2 regions of the Undibacterium sp. SXout20W genome follow, and region 2 is predicted to be linked to the other one. Evidence: predicted binding sites of a transcription regulator. Region 2 holds the regulator's gene; the other holds the start of a gene.
The links. The regulator sigma-54, encoded in region 2, starts transcription at its own class of promoters, with help from an activator protein. The targets are predictions, from matches to a motif close to TGGCANGNAANCTGCTTT.

Region 1: the regulator sigma-54 is predicted to act here: its motif matches at 1,697-1,714, upstream of ACO0K1_RS07855 (PEP-CTERM sorting domain-containing protein).

The regions. Positions count from the first base shown of each region.
Region 1 is NZ_JBMPPH010000010.1:106,231-114,343, reverse strand. It holds gene ACO0K1_RS07865 (hypothetical protein) at 1-156, opposite strand, end outside; gene ACO0K1_RS07860 (hypothetical protein) at 502-942, shown strand; gene ACO0K1_RS07855 (PEP-CTERM sorting domain-containing protein) at 1,094-1,651, opposite strand; gene ACO0K1_RS07850 (hypothetical protein) at 2,313-2,513, shown strand; gene ACO0K1_RS07845 (SGNH/GDSL hydrolase family protein) at 2,525-3,748, opposite strand; gene lpdA (dihydrolipoyl dehydrogenase) at 3,965-6,076, opposite strand; gene aceF (dihydrolipoyllysine-residue acetyltransferase) at 6,091-7,449, opposite strand; gene aceE (pyruvate dehydrogenase (acetyl-transferring), homodimeric type) at 7,551-8,113, opposite strand, start outside.
Region 2 is NZ_JBMPPH010000002.1:50,096-58,208, forward strand. It holds gene ACO0K1_RS01890 (ABC transporter permease subunit) at 1-358, shown strand, start outside; gene ACO0K1_RS01895 (ABC transporter ATP-binding protein) at 369-1,097, shown strand; gene ACO0K1_RS01900 (enoyl-CoA hydratase/isomerase family protein) at 1,325-2,419, opposite strand; gene hpf (ribosome hibernation-promoting factor, HPF/YfiA family) at 2,582-2,926, opposite strand; gene ACO0K1_RS01910 (RNA polymerase factor sigma-54) at 3,036-4,520, opposite strand; gene lptB (LPS export ABC transporter ATP-binding protein) at 4,532-5,296, opposite strand; gene lptA (lipopolysaccharide transport periplasmic protein LptA) at 5,318-5,884, opposite strand; gene lptC (LPS export ABC transporter periplasmic protein LptC) at 5,923-6,546, opposite strand; gene ACO0K1_RS01930 (KdsC family phosphatase) at 6,543-7,067, opposite strand; gene ACO0K1_RS01935 (KpsF/GutQ family sugar-phosphate isomerase) at 7,067-8,077, opposite strand.

The sequences.
Region 1 (8,113 bases), on a different contig from region 2:
GGTGCCGTCACTACGTGTCAGCACAATTTGTGCGTCACGTAAAACGGGAAAGTGTCGAAACTCGCTGCGCTCAGACAACGACACTTTCTGATCCGTTTTCCGTGACGCACAAATTGCTTTGTCTAAAGCGGTGACAGTCAAAAGCGATATTGCCATGGATATGGATATTCAGTCGTAGTGCTAGAGCAATCTACCAAGTTGATTCAAACGCAATAGTAGCGTGGGTTACACCCTGCCTCGTGTAATTTACGACGTATTGGTCAATGAAGGACTTAGCACTAACGCCGCTTATTACATATTAGGATTTATAATTTGGCGCTTTAACAGTGTGTGTCATTTAGACATAACTTATCAGCCATGTCTCTTCATCGTTATTTTGCATTTGTATTTTTCATTCTCTTGCCAACGATCAGTCATGCCGCGGAAAAAGAAATGGGCAATGCAATCTAGACTATTAGCGGGATCTATAGCAGCATCTATATACATGAAGCAGGTCACGCCTTGTTCTACGATGCATTTGGCGCCACAGACATTTCTGTCGCGGTGCCTCGCCCTGGTGGTTCGATATTTAGCGGCGTAACGCGCGCTACGGAGCCAGATGCCAGTTTTAGTCAAACGCAGATGCAATTGATTGCGGCGTCAGGTTTGGTGACTTCGGCATTGGTCGGGGAAATCGTTATTCAAAAAAAGGGACTTCACAATTCGCCCTATGCGCAAAGTGTTCTCGGTACTTCCGTGATATCAAATCTTCTTCATGTCACTACCTATTACACACATGTACGTGGAGAAAATGGCTACACCGGAAACGACATTGATATGTACGAACAAGCAGGCGGAAACCCACATATTCTCTCTGCGGGATTGCTCACATATTCTCTCTGGTCACTGCATCGGATGAAAAAGGCGAATATCCCGTTGTTTTACGTCGGCCTGCACTTTTAAATGTTGTCATACACGGTCCAATGGGCGAATACAATCGGCGCCCTTATGAGGCGTGATAAGGCCTGAATAGTTTGGGCGGGTTGTTCCCGTCTTGCATGTATGAATTTTTGTCGAAAAAAAACCCAGTAAAGAACCGGGTATTTTTTTGTACTTAGCTTTGCTTTTTCTTGCGCGCAGTGGCTAAGCCGGCCATCCCTAATCCAAACAGCAATAAAGTTGCAGGTTCTGGAACATTTGCATCAGTTACTATGTTATCAAAAGCCAAGTACCCATCGTTTGGCGCAGAAGACACCGTAACTGAAGTCACATTGGTCAAATTGTCGAATGTAAAGGTCTGATAGCTATGGTTCAATGTGATCAAATCACCACCTACAGAAACAACCCACGATGGATCAGACGTATACCAACTTAGACCGGCATCCAATTGGTTAAGAGTAAATTCTCCACCGCCTACTTTCGTAATCGTAAACCCACCGTGGTAACCAACGATGAGGTTTTCAGTTCCATTATTTGCTCCGCCGCCGCCCGGTGCCCAAGCGTAGGTGTTAGTACCGGTAAATTGGAAACCTCCAGAAGTAAATGAGGAACCTGGGTTACCGGAAATATCGTTAAATGTCACCACATTTGCTGAAGCGCTTAAAGGCATCAATGCAAGCAAACCAAATGATGCGAAGGTCGCTAAAATTGTAATCTTTTTTACAATATTCACATTATTCTCCAGAGTAATTTAAAATTAGTAGCTATGTGCTTTAAAGCAGCACGAATCGTACCAGCTCTTCAAAAATTAAATTATCTTAATAAATTCAATGAGTTAAGAATCTCAACGAATAAGGTGAGTTCTTTAATGTAAAAAATATCGACAGGTTTCAGCACCTAAGACAAAATTTTGCACAGGAGAAAATGAAACCGTGTGGCGCAGTAATATGATTGAATCCGGCTCGCAAACATGGGCCATCGAACACGTGGCTTGGACAACACACCGTGTTCTGATCGTAAGAGCATGCCGGGGTCTACAAAAGGATCAGCGCCATCGTTCAATGGGCAATTATCGATAATAGCGCTATTACCGTTACTACCACCAATACCAGCGTTCAGCACGGTAATGAATGAGAGTGCATAGCAACGTTGTAAGCGCTTTACCAGCAAATCAGGTCAGCGTGTATTCTTGTCGTCTGTAGAAACTGCTCCGTCAGTAATAGAATCACATGAAACAAACACTGCGCTATACTCCGCAACCAAAAAAACAGATGCTTTAGCAACTTGTATTTCTATCACCAGAATTGCGTGCTAATATATTTCTCACAATCATCATTTGTAATACAAACGATCTCCGTCTCAGGTAACACGCTAACTAGCCAAGAAAGACCACCATGAATGCATTCACCGACGTGTCTCCCGTTTTCATTCCCATCATCGCACTCCTCATCCCTATCGTCGGCATCATCGCATCAGCAGTTTTAAAAATCGTCCGCATGCAACTTCTTCACGAAACTGTCCGCCAGTTGAGTGCGAATGGTCAAGCAATTCCACAAGAGCTGATCAATAAGCTGGTTGATACCAACAAAAACTAAAATCTAAGATCCTACTTACCATTACGCCGAGTCGTCGTTTTAAGCGTGTCAGAAAACAGCTTCAGATCAACCGCATCAGCAATCGCGCGATAACCTGCGTCATTGGGATGCGTGTGATCACCGCTATCAAATTCCGGAGCGAGTTGCGCAGGTCGGTCAGGTGAGGCTAGTACGCGATCGACATCAATCACGGCATCAAAAGCCGCTGACTGACGTATCCAGGCATTGAGCTCTTGTCGCATTTTTTCGCCATTGGCGCTGTGACCGATAATGCCGACAGTGCCCCCGTTTGGCAGAATCGTTGCACCCCATACTTTCAAGCCCTTTTCATGCGACCTGTTAATCAAGCTGGTCATTCCCTGAATCAGTTGCGCCACCGTGACCTTATCCTTGGAAGAATGCAGCACATTCGCAGCGCTGATGTCATTGATACCGCCAAACACCATGACCCATTTAACGCCCGGCTTGGACAGCACATCGCGCTCTAGTCGTGTCAGCATACTTGGTCCGACAAACGGCTCCACACCATCGTTCAGAATTCGATTACCACTGATGCCCGCATTCAGAACAGCGATGGAAGACAGCCTGGCTTCGGCATGTAAGCGTTCAGCGAGAATATCCGTCCAGCGTGCATTCTTATCGTTCGTCGAACCGACACCATCGGTAATTGAATCCCCAATCACGACAATCGCATGTCCATCACGCGCTCCCGATACTTCAATATCTGCTAAAAAATAGCGGCTGTCGTCTTTTTCTGGCTGGGGTAAATCAATCGCCGCGGTCACGTCCTTTTCTAGTACCGAATACACGGTTTGCATGCCAGTTCCATGCTGTGTAGATGCGATAATCCCTGACGGCAGGAACATACTAATTGCCAGTTCCTGCAACGGCGCAATCGTCATGTCGATGGGATCACTCAGGACAGTTTCGCCAACAGGAATCGTGATACGAGGCTTACGACTAAACGTAACCACATGATCACTCCCTGGTGTGATCGCGGCACCATTGGTATGCGTTGCCAGATGGATCGCGCCCAGCTCGAGCGGTTCTTTGCCATATTGGTTCGAGAGACGGATGCGGACACGTTTTACACCGATACTGGACCGTATCACCTGTCTGATCGTTTGCGCCTTCAGTGGCGGACCGACCTGATCTGGAGCGGCCATCCAAGTACCGACCCATTCGCGATCGTTGGTGGCCCATGAGAGTGAGGTGGTCAATAACAAGCAAGTCACGATGCATCGTGTCGCAAAAAGGCGCGTTCTACGCAGTAGTGTCGTTTGCTGAGCCATGGTTGATGCTTGCCTTTTCACGTCGGTCGGAAAGTTGCCAGAATAACAGATAGGACACTATTTTTTTAATAGGGCGGCGACAACGTAGGGTAATGCTTTGCAGACAGGCATAAAAAAACCGCGACCTCGATCGCGGTTTTTTAGAATGACACTATCAGCTTATTTTTTACGCTGTGGTGGCAAGTCGGTACAGACGCCTTTATAGACTTCGGCAGCCATACCAATGGATTCACCGAGAGTTGGATGTGGGTGAATCGTTTTACCGATATCCACTGCATCAGCACCCATTTCAATCGCCAACGCAATTTCACCGATCATATCGCCCGCATGGGTGCCAACGATACCACCGCCCACAATACGTTTGGTTTCCGCATCAAAAATCAACTTCGTGAAGCCTTCGTCACGGCCATTTGCTACTGCACGACCAGAAGCCATCCATGGGAACAAGCCTTTTTCAACTTTCAGACCTTTAGCTTTAGCTTCATCTTCGGTCACACCTACCCATGCTACTTCTGGGTCAGTGTAAGCGACAGAAGGAATGACAGAAGCATCAAAGTAGGCTTTTTCGCCTGCTGCTGCTTCGGCAGCCACATGTGCTTCGTGCACTGCTTTATGCGCCAGCATTGGTTGTCCGACCAGATCACCAATTGCAAAAATATGCGGTACGTTGGTACGCATTTGTTTGTCGACGTTAATGAAACCACGGTCAGTCACAGCCACACCTGCTTTATCTGCAGCGATTTTTTTGCCGTTCGGGCTACGTCCGACCGCCACTAACACCAGATCGTACAATTGCGGTGCCGGTGCTGTTTCGCCTTCGACGGCAGCTGCAAAAGTGACTTTGATGCCTTCTGGGAGTGCTTCAACGCCAACCGTTTTAGTTTTCAACATGATGTTGTCAAAACGTTTTTCGTTGAACTTCTGCCAGACCTTGACCATATCCCGGTCAGCGCCTTGCATCAGGCCATCCATCATTTCGACGACATCAATACGCGCACCGAGTGTGGAATAGACCGTCGCCATTTCCAGACCGATAATGCCGCCACCGATGACCAACATACGTTTTGGTATCTGACGCAATTCCAACGCGCCTGTACTGTCAACGATACGTGGATCAGTTGGAACGAACGGCAAGTTCACAACAGAAGAACCCGCTGCGATGATCGCTTGTTTGAACTGCACCACTTTTTTGGTGCCGTCGGCGGCGGTCACTTCGATATGATAAGGGCTGAGGAACTGACCAACGCCTTGAACGATATTGACTTTACGTGCTTTTGCCATACCAGCTAAGCCAGTCGTCATTTTTTTGATGACGCTTTCTTTGTAGCCGCGCAGTTTGTCGATATCGATGCTTGGTTTTGTAAAGCTCACGCCAAGTGCTTCCATGTGCGAGGTCTCATCGATCACCGCTGCCACGTGCAACAGTGCTTTGGATGGAATACAACCCACGTTCAGGCAGACGCCACCGAGTGCCGCATATTTTTCGACCAGCACAGTATTGAGACCCAGATCAGCCGAACGGAACGCTGCTGAATAACCTCCGGGACCCGCACCCAGAACCATCATGTCGCATTGCACATCGACCTGACCAGTGTAGCCAGACGCCACCGGTGCTGGCGCTGCAGGTGCGCTTGCGGAAGCAACGGCAGCTGGTGCAGCCGCTGGAGCTGCCGGAGCTGCAGTAGCTGTAGCACCCGCCGCTTCCACCAGCAATAACAACGAACCTTCGGCAACTTTATCACCGACTTTGACTTTCACTTCTTTGACCACACCTGCATGACTAGATGGAATTTCCATACTTGCCTTGTCAGATTCCACTGTAATCAATGACTGATCAACTTTAATGGTATCGCCTACTTTGACCATCAATTCAATGACTTCCACTTCTTTGAAATCACCGATATCTGGCACTTTAACTTCAACGATGCCAACGACTGCCGGAGCAGCTACTGGCGCTGCCGGTGCAGATACTGCTGCAACAGGTGCTGGTGTGGAAGCTGGCGCGGCGGCAGAGGTCGGCGCAGCAGCACCGCCTTCTGCTTCCACGATCAACAACAAGCTACCTTCGGCGATTTTATCACCGAGCTTGACGCGCAATTCTTTGATCACACCTGCATGACTGGAAGGGATTTCCATACTTGCTTTGTCGGATTCGACGGTAATCAAAGACTGATCAACCTTAATGGTATCGCCGACTTTGACCAGCAACTCAATCACTTCGACTTCTTTAAAATCGCCGATATCCGGGACTTTGACTTCAACTGTACTCATCGCATGCTCTCCAATCACAGCAAGGTTTTACGCAGATCAGCCAGAACATCCGCCAGATATGCAGTAAATTTCGCAGCCATCGCGCCATCGATCACGCGGTGATCGTAGGACAAGGACAGTGGCAACATCAGGCGTGGCACGAATTGTTTGCCGTCCCAGACTGGTTTCATGCTGGATTTCGACAAGCCCAGAATAGCGACTTCAGGCGCATTGATAATCGGTGTGAATGCAGTACCACCAATACCACCCAGAGAAGAGATTGTGAATGTCGCGCCTTGCATATCGGCTGGCTTGAGCTTGCCATCGCGCGCTTGTGCGGACAATTCGCCCATTTCAACAGCGATCTGCGACAAGGTTTTTTGATCCGCATTTTTGATGACAGGAACTACCAGACCGTTCGGTGTATCCGCCGCAAAACCGATGTTGTAGTACTGCTTCAGAATCAGATTTTCGCCCGTCGCATCGAGGGACGCATTGAATGCTTTGAATTTTTTCAAGGCAGCAACGCTGGCTTTGATTACAAACGCCAACATGGTTAATTTAACGCCAGATTTAACCAATGCATCATTCGACGATTTACGGAAGTCTTCCAGACCAGTAATGTCTGCTTCATCAAATTGCGTCACGTGCGGGATCATGACCCAGTTGCGGTGCAGATTTGGGCCACTGAGTTTTTTGATGCGCGACAGCGGCAGCAATTCAGTAGACCCAAATTTGCTGAAGTCCAATGATGGCCAAGGCAATAAATCCAGACCTGCGCCGCTACCATTTTTAGCCACTGGTGCTGCCACCGCAGCCACGGCGGTGCTACCTGCCATGATGCCTTTAACAAAATTTTGTACGTCTTCTTGCGTGATACGGCCTTTTTGACCAGAGCCAGCAACACGGCTCAGATCAACACCTAATTCACGCGCAAACTTACGGATAGATGGTGACGCATGTGCCTTGCCTGCGCTGGCAGTCGCAGCCGGCGCAGTCGCTGACACAGCAGGAGCAGCGGCTGGTGATGGTGCTGGTGCTGGTGCTGGTGCTGGTGCTGGTGCTGGTGCTGCTGCAACTGGAGCGGCAGCAACTGGCGCCGCTGCGGCAGGGGCGGCTGCAGGCGCTGGGACTGCAGCAGGTGCAGCCGCGCCAGCAGTGGCTTCAACCAACACCAACAAAGAACCTTCAGCAACTTTGTCGCCAACTTTAACTTTAATTTCGGTAATGACGCCGGCATGGCTGGAAGGAATTTCCATACTTGCTTTGTCAGATTCTACAGTGATCAATGACTGATCCACTTTGATGGTATCGCCGACTTTGACCATCAGTTCAATGACTTCAACTTCCTTGAAATCACCGATATCTGGTACTTTGACTTCAATTGCGCTCATAAAATAGCTCCGTTTACGTTTCTTTCGTAGGGTGCGCACCACAGCGCACCGTTCCAGGATGCAATCGTGCGAGGGCGTGCGGTGCAGCCCTCGCGCATGTTTTACACAGTGACCGGATTCGGTTTGTCTGCGTTGATACCGTATTTCGTAATGGCTTGTGCTACCACGGAAGCGGACAAGGCACCTTCATCAGCCAATGATTTCAATGCAGCGATCACCACGAAGTAACGGTTCACTTCAAAGAATTCACGCAATTTTTCACGTGAATCGGAGCGACCGAAGCCATCTGTACCCAGAACCTTGTAACTACGGTCTTTAGGAATAAACGCACGAACTTGTTCTGCAAATGTACGCATGTAATCTGTCGATACCACGATAGGACCTTGTGTATCTTTCAGGCATTGTGTGATGTACGGCAAACGTGCTGTTTCGGTTGGGTGCAACATATTCCAACGTTCTGCATCCTGACCATCACGTGCCAGCAATGTGAAGGATGGTGCTGACCAGACGTCAGCCGCAATACCCCAGTCACTTTCCAACAATGCAGCAGCAGCGACGACTTCACGCAAAATCGTACCGGAGCCCATCAACTGCACACGGTGTTTTGTTGTTTGTGCAGATTGTTGCAACTGATACAGACCTTTGATGATGCCTTCTTCCTGAC
Region 2 (8,113 bases):
ACGGAATCTTCCTTACGGTAAGCAACGTTTGCTGGAAATTGGTCGCGCTTTAGGCTTGAATCCACAATTGCTATTGCTTGATGAGCCTGCCGCGGGTCTGACAGCGCCGGACATTAAAGAGCTGATCGCTATCATTCGTAAAATCCGCGAACACGGCATCACGATTATTCTGATTGAGCATCATATGGACGTGGTCATGTCGCTTTGCGATACTGTCACGGTTCTCGATTTCGGTCAAAAAATCTGTGAAGGCAAGCCAGCCGAAGTCCAGGCGGATCCAAAAGTGATTGAGGCTTACCTTGGCGGAAGCGTCAGCGAAGAGTTGAGTGGCACAGCCCATCCAGTAGCAACGGCGTAAGGAGAACCATATGTTAGAGATTTCAAATTTACACGCCGCGTACGGTAAAGTGCAGGTATTGCATGGTATTTCTTTGTCTGTTCCAAAAGGCAAAGTGGTGACGCTGATTGGTTCGAACGGTGCAGGAAAAACGACAACGATGCGCGCGATTTCGGGCATGTTAAAGCCGAAAGAAGGCAGCGTCCATCTTGGAGGGCAAGACATTACCGGACTTGATTCGCACAAAATTGCCCGCGCTGGTCTGGCCCATTCGCCAGAAGGTCGACGGGTGTTTGCCACGATGTCGGTCAAAGACAATTTATTGCTCGGTGCATTTCCTCGTTTTACAGGCGCGCGTAGCCGTGGCGATATCGACACGGATTTACAAAAGGCGATGGAGTTGTTTCCTCGCTTGCGTGAACGTCGTGATCAGCTTGCTGGTACCTTGTCGGGTGGTGAACAGCAAATGCTGGCGATGGCACGTGCGGTCATGTTAAATCCGGAAGTGATTTTGCTCGATGAGCCGTCAATGGGATTGGCGCCGATTCTGGTGGATGAAGTGTTCCGGATTATTCAGCGTCTCAAACAAGAAGGCATGACGATGTTGCTGGTCGAGCAGTTTGCCGCTGCCGCGTTGGCGGTTGCTGATTACGGTTATGTGCTGGAGAATGGGCGGATTTCAGTTCATGGACCGGCGGCGAGTTTGCAGAATGATCCGGCAGTGAAGGCGGCGTATCTGGGAGGAAATGCGCAGCATTGATGTTCTGGCATCTTGCGGTAGCGTTCCCGCTTGTTGGCGGCGGGAATGGAACAATCGTTCCTTCTTTAGTTTATGTCGCTACGTCGTCGTGTCACTGAAGGTAAGGGTTAGCGCAACCGCTAACCCGATGACTGATTTGGTATTAACGACCAATGTCAATTCATACAGGCATGATGCTATAACTCAATGACCCGTTTACCCGCTCAACCGCTCAACCGCTTATCTGCTTATCCGATTAACGAGCGCAATGGGTGGGCGTATGCTGGCCATACGGGTGAGAAGAAGTCCAATACCATCTCGCGCGTGACGTCCGATAAATTGGCTGGAGACCACTGCGGTTGATTGTCTTTGTCGACGACCAAAGCACGTACACCTTCTAAAACCTCACCATGTTTGAAACAGTGGCGCACCATCGTTCTTTCCATGCGAAGGCAATCTGAGACCGACATGCTAGCGCTGCGCCGCAGTTGTTCCAAAGTGACACTGATGAGTAAAGGCGAGGGTTTAGCCATCGTTGCCAGAGTGGTCTGAGCAAAGGCGCTATCGCTCTCTTCGAGCCTTTGAGTGATGTCCTTAGCGCTATCGCCAAAAAATAGTGTATCAATCTCGGCACGCTGTGTAGCAAGTTTGCTATGCGAAGGCTCAACCTGTGCTGCATAAGGACATGCAAATTCGTGAATTGCTTTACGCAGATCTGCCGCTTCGTTATTACCTAGGAAGTCTATCAGGGCAGGGATTTCAGATGTTGGAATAAACACATCCGCCAGACCCGCATAGAGTGCATCGGCAGCACCGATGATGTCGCCTGTTAAGCCTAAATAGGTGCCGATTTGTCCTGGTGTATGAGACAAAAAGTAGCCGCCACCCACATCTGGAAATAAACCAATATTGACTTCAGGCATTGCCATTTTAGTGCGCTCGGTAACGATTCGTAATGAACAATCAGGCCCAGCTTGTGCGATGCCCATGCCACCCCCCATAACAACCCCATTCATCAGGGAAATATACGGTTTTGGATAAAAATGAATTAAATGATTAAGTGCATATTCTTCAGTAAAAAAATCTTCCAACAGCGCACTATCACCTTTTGGTGTCGCAGTGCCAACATCATAAAAAAATCGGATGTCACCACCTGCACAAAATGCTTTTTCGCTACTGCTGTGAACGAACACAGCGCGAACATCGTCATCGTCACGCCATAGTAGCAAGCTGGCAGTGATGGCACGTACCATATCGAGTGATAAAGAGTTGAGTGCTTTGGGGCGGTCGAGTGTGATGAAGCCAATATGATTTTTAACTGAGGTGACGACGAATTCGCTCATAGGAGTACCAATAAAATGATCGTGTTGAAGCATCTATTTTATGCTTCACTTGAGTTGTCGTCACGACTTTTAGAAATGCAAAGTTTTGATCCTGAAACAAATAAAAAAGGACGCTATAGAGCGTCCTTGTTTTAGTGTTCCTGATAAATCAGGAGGTGGCAATTATGCCGAAGCCGGATCTGGCATGTGTTTGATGGCATCGTGGTGGTGTTCCTGGATTTTGTCTTTGTGTTTAATCACTTGACGATCCAGTTTGTCTACCAGTGCATCGATAGCTGCATATAAATCATGTGCCAGACTTTCAACATGAATATCTTTTCCGCTAATGTGCAGATTAATATCGGCTTTGTGACGTTTCTCTTTCTCCCGGAGCTTGTCTACCGTCAAGATGACGGCAATATCAATGACCTGATCGAAGTGACGCCGGACTCGTTCCAGCTTGGTATGTACGTATTCGCGAATTGCAGGAGTTACTTCGACGTGATGTCCACTGATGGTGAGATTCATACTGTGCTCCTATGGTAATGTTGCTTGCTATAACGATAAGCTCGTTTCATTAGAAATGTTTTGAGCTAAATCATATATAGCAATTTAAACCGTAAATACAAGGACGATGTTACAAAGATTTACGCATACTCACTGGTGGGATTTTCAGGGCTTCGCGGTATTTGGCGACGGTACGTCGTGCAATTACCATGCCTTGTTCACCCAGCATGTCTGCGATTTTACTGTCAGAGAGTGGGCTTTTCTGGTCTTCTGCTCCTATCAACTGCTTGATGAGTGCTCGTATCGCGGTGGACGATGCTTCCCCCCCGGTTTCCGTCGCGACATGGCTGCCGAAAAAATACTTTAACTCAAACATGCCATGTGGGGTCAACATGTATTTTTGGGTCGTAACACGAGAAATGGTGCTCTCGTGTAATCCTAGTGTATCAGCTATTTCGCGCAAAACAAGGGGGCGCATCGCGACAGCACCATGCGTAAAAAAATTACGCTGTCTTTCTACTATCGCTTGTGCAACGCGCAAAATTGTCTCAAAGCGTTGCCGCATGTTTTTGATTAACCAGCGTGCTTCCTGTAACTGCGAACTAAGCCCACTTTCGCCACGATGTTGCCGCATCAGATTCGCATACATACTGCTGACACGTAGTTTAGGCATGACATCCTGATTGAGCACTACTTGCCAACCGTCAGCCGTTTTTTTAACGATGACGTCAGGCACAACATAATCAGAACTGGTTTTCGCAAAGTCGCTACCTGGCCGTGGTTTACATGTTCGTATAACAATTTGTGCTTCGCGCAAATCTTCGTCATCACAGTCAAAAATTTTCTTTAATTTCGTGAAGTCGCGTTGCGCAAATAAATTTAATTGATTTTCAACAATATTCAATGCGAGACGGCGGGTCACAAACGGAATATGTGGCAAACGCTTGATCTGCAATGCCAGACATTCTGATGGGCTTCTGGCGCCGACACCGGCCGGATCAAAACTCTGTAGCATCGACAGCGCGAACTGTAATTCTTCAAGTTCAACGCTCAGATCGATGGGCAGACCAGCATGAATTTCTTCTAAAGTTTCCGTCATATAACCATCATCATTAAGCGCATCGATGATTAATTCCACCAGAGCCAGGTCACGCGGTTCGCGCAAACTTAGCCGCATCTGTTCGAGTAAATGCTCGCGCAGGCCGATGTGGGCAGCCTCTAACTGCCGATGTCCGTCATCATCTTCGGCATTGTATTGGCCATTGGGCGCCTCGTTGAAGCTCCATTCCTCTTCGTTGGCGCTGACACTGTCATTGACGGTAAATTCGTTGTCTGACGGTGATTCTGCTCCATTGTTGAGATTATCCTGGCCATTTGATACTTCCATGCCAGCATCAGGCGTTGAGCTGGCGCTATTGATTGCGCCGTCAGCCAAAAGGCGAACTGCATTATCCATCGGGTCGTCCACACGCTCTAATAACGGATTTTCAATCAATAAGCTTTCCAGCTCCTGATGTAATTCCAGAGTCGACAATTGCAACAGCCGTATCGATTGTTGTAATTGTGGCGTGAGCGCCAAATGTTGGGAGGTGCGTAGCTGGAGACTTTGCTTCATGATATTTTCCGTCACATGCGGAAATGCTCTCCAAGGTAAACCCGGCGCACTGATTCATTTTCAATGATTTCTTCTGGTTTTCCGCTTGCTAAAACGGCACCTTGATTGATGATGTAGGCATGATCACAAATACCCAGGGTTTCACGCACATTGTGATCCGTAATCAAGACGCCAATACCACGTTCTTTGAGGAAGCGAACAATCCGTTGAATTTCAATCACGGCGATCGGATCGACACCGGCAAATGGTTCATCTAATAAAACAAAACGTGGATTAGTTGCTAGCGCCCTGGCGATTTCAACACGGCGCCGTTCACCACCAGATAAAGATAAGGCCTGGCTTTCACGAATTTTTTCAATTTGTAAATCGGCGAGTAACGCATCGAGCCGACGTTGAATTTCGTCGCTAGATAAATACTTTTTGTTATTATCTTTTTGTAGCTCTAAAACTGCCCGAATATTTTCTTCGACGGTTAGTTTTCTAAATACAGAGGCTTCCTGGGGGAGATAAGATAAGCCCAGTACAGCGCGCTCATGGATCGCTAAACCAGACATTGGCGTACCGTCAATACTGATACGTCCATCATCAGATGCAACAAGGCCAACGATCATATAAAACGAGGTCGTTTTTCCAGCGCCATTGGGGCCGAGCAAACCAACCACCTCGCCACTTTTGACCGACAGAGAGACATCTCTGACAACCTGCCGCGCACCGTAGCGTTTCTTAAGGCCTTTAACCACTAGCGTGCTAATATTTTGAGAGTTATTGGTTTGCATCTTAGTTTGCTTAAGTCGCTTTTATTTATCGGTTTTGGGTTGGATGGTTAAGCGAATTCTGCCACCACCAGAGACGGCGGCACCATTGCTTGCGTTAGTGCCGACAAAAATATCATTTTTACTGTCATACGAGAGGTATTCGCCCTCTTGTTCGTCAGTCACTTTTTTACCGTCGAGATAGCGAACTTTAGCGTTACCAATGAATTTTACAAATTCTGTTTTTTCGTCATATTCGGCGCGTTCAGCTTCGCCCTCTACCCAAAGATTCGAGCCGCCGTCCCGTTTTTGACGAAAAGTGACTTTGGTGCCGGGCTTATTGAAGAACTTCACATGTTGGAATTCATCTGGTGTTTTGCTCGCAATTGCCCGTTCTGCTCTGACGGTGAGTGTTCCCTTGGTAATCAGGACATCGCCAGTGGCCGTTGTGATGTTCGATTTTCCATCGCTGGTCAAATGTTCTGCTTCAATAACCATTTCTTTCTGGCTATCTGCTTTTTCTGCGTACGCAGGCAAAACGAACGATGAGCCCAGGCCCACAAACAGGATGGAGCTCACAATTTGAAGTGATGAATTGAGAGTCAGGCGCATGATGTACTTTCTAAATTTTTGTCTGGTCAGGTAAGTTGTCAACTACCACGTTTTTTTAAACGTGCACGTACTTTGCTCAGTAACTCCAAGTGCTGGGTGGAATTGTTGGCGACCATACCTACCGCATGAGCTTCTATACCTTCGGTAAATAAAGTGACTTGATGATCTGAGGTGATGAGGTCATCATCCGGTGTAAGCGTCAGATAATCCGTTTCCAGTCGCATTGCATGGGAATTTTCACCGTCCGGACGTTCAACTAGTACGTTGTCATATAAACGCACGACATCGTGTTCACGCTTGGGATGTACGGTGTCAGATTTTTGATCAACAATGGCCCGTCCGGCAATGATAGTTACTGGCGGACGCATGTCAGCGAAGCTATTAATCCGTGGATTGGTAATCTCATACTGATCGGTACGCGGAAGATGAATCAGCTTTTCGCCCGTCAAATGATAATTGGCTTTACTGCTATTAGACAGTCGTATGAAGTTGAATTTCTCAACATAATAATCCGGCTCCAAACGGATCATGGATTTTCGCGCATCTTCTACACCACGTTGGCGGAATGCATTTTCGATCCAAAAACTGCCAAGCGCAATAAACCCCAGGATTGCGACTGCAATCCATATTCGTGCCCGGTCTATAGTGATTTGCGCTTTCATGCTAAATATTCAGATAGAACTAATTGGTATTTATTCTGTGCCTGTAAAATAAAATCGCAGACTTCGCGGACAGCACCTTTGCCGCCGCTCGCAACTGTCACGTAGTCAACGCGATAACGAACTTCCGGATGTCCATTTGGTACGCTGGCCGCGAATCCTACGCGGCTCAATACGGGTAAATCAATCACATCATCGCCGATAAAACCACATTCTTTGCTGTCGAAGTTCAATTCAGCCAGTAACTCAAAAAATGCCGTTTTTTTGTCGTGGATACCCTGACGGACGTGGGTAATCCCAAGGTCGGAGGCGCGCCTCGAGACGATGGCGGATTGTCGTGCACTGATAATTGCTGTAGCGATCCCCGCTTTTTGCAATAGACGAATACCTTGACCATCAAGAACATTAAAGGTTTTTAGTGCTTCGCCGTCGGCGCTAAAATGCAAACTCCCGTCAGTCAAAATGCCATCGACATCAAATATCATCAGCTTAATGGCGGCTGCTTTCGTCGTTGCGTCAGTCATTAAATCACCTTCGCTCTGGTCAAATCGTGAATATGTAAGGCGCCGACTAATTTTCCTTGTGCATCGGTGACGAGTAATTGATTAATGCGATAAGTTTCCATTACCTCAACGGCTTCGACGGCGAGTTGATCTGCGCGAATGCTGCGTGGCTTGGTGTGCATCACGTCAGCGATGCTGATTTGCGTGAAATCACAAGCACCTTCCATCAGTCGCCGCAGATCACCATCAGTAAAGACGCCGACAATATGGTGGTCTGTGTCGACAACAGCCGTCATCGCCATTCCTTTTTTTGTGATTTCAAGGAGGGCAGAGGTAAGCTTTGTATCCGGAGCGACACACGGAATAGCATCTCCTGTACGCATGACATCTTTGACATAGGTCAGTAGCCTTCTTCCCAATGCGCCACCTGGATGCGAGCGGGCGAAATCCTCTTCCCTGAAGCCGCGTGCGTCTAATACGGCGACAGCAAGGGCATCCCCTAATGCTAACGTGACCGTTGTGCTGGCAGTTGGTGCTAAATTGAGCGGGCAGGCTTCTTTGTCAACTTGCAGACTTAAATGGACGTCTGCAATTTTCCCTAGGCTGGACGTTGGATTGCCGGTCAGGGAAATGAGTTTTACGCCTAAACGTTTAATGATTGGCAAAATGGACATCAGTTCAGCCGCTTCACCTGAATAGGAAATGGCGATGAACACGTCTTGTGGTGTGACCATGCCTAAATCGCCATGAGCTGCTTCAGCTGGATGAACAAAAAATGCTGGCGTGCCAGTTGAGGCAAAGGTGGCGGCGATTTTGCGGGCAATGTGCCCGGATTTGCCGATACCTGACACAACAACTCTGCCTTTGCACGCGAGTACCAAACGTACTGCTTGAGCAAAGCCGGCGGCATCTTCTTGGTTGAGACGAGCTTGTAATGCAATTAAAGCATCAGCTTCAATTTGTAACGTGTCGGTTGCTAATTGCACGGCACGTAGTGCTGCCTTTTCAATGACGTCGTCAGTCGCCGTCAATGTGCTTGGAGGTGGGGATGCGTTCAAATCGTTCAT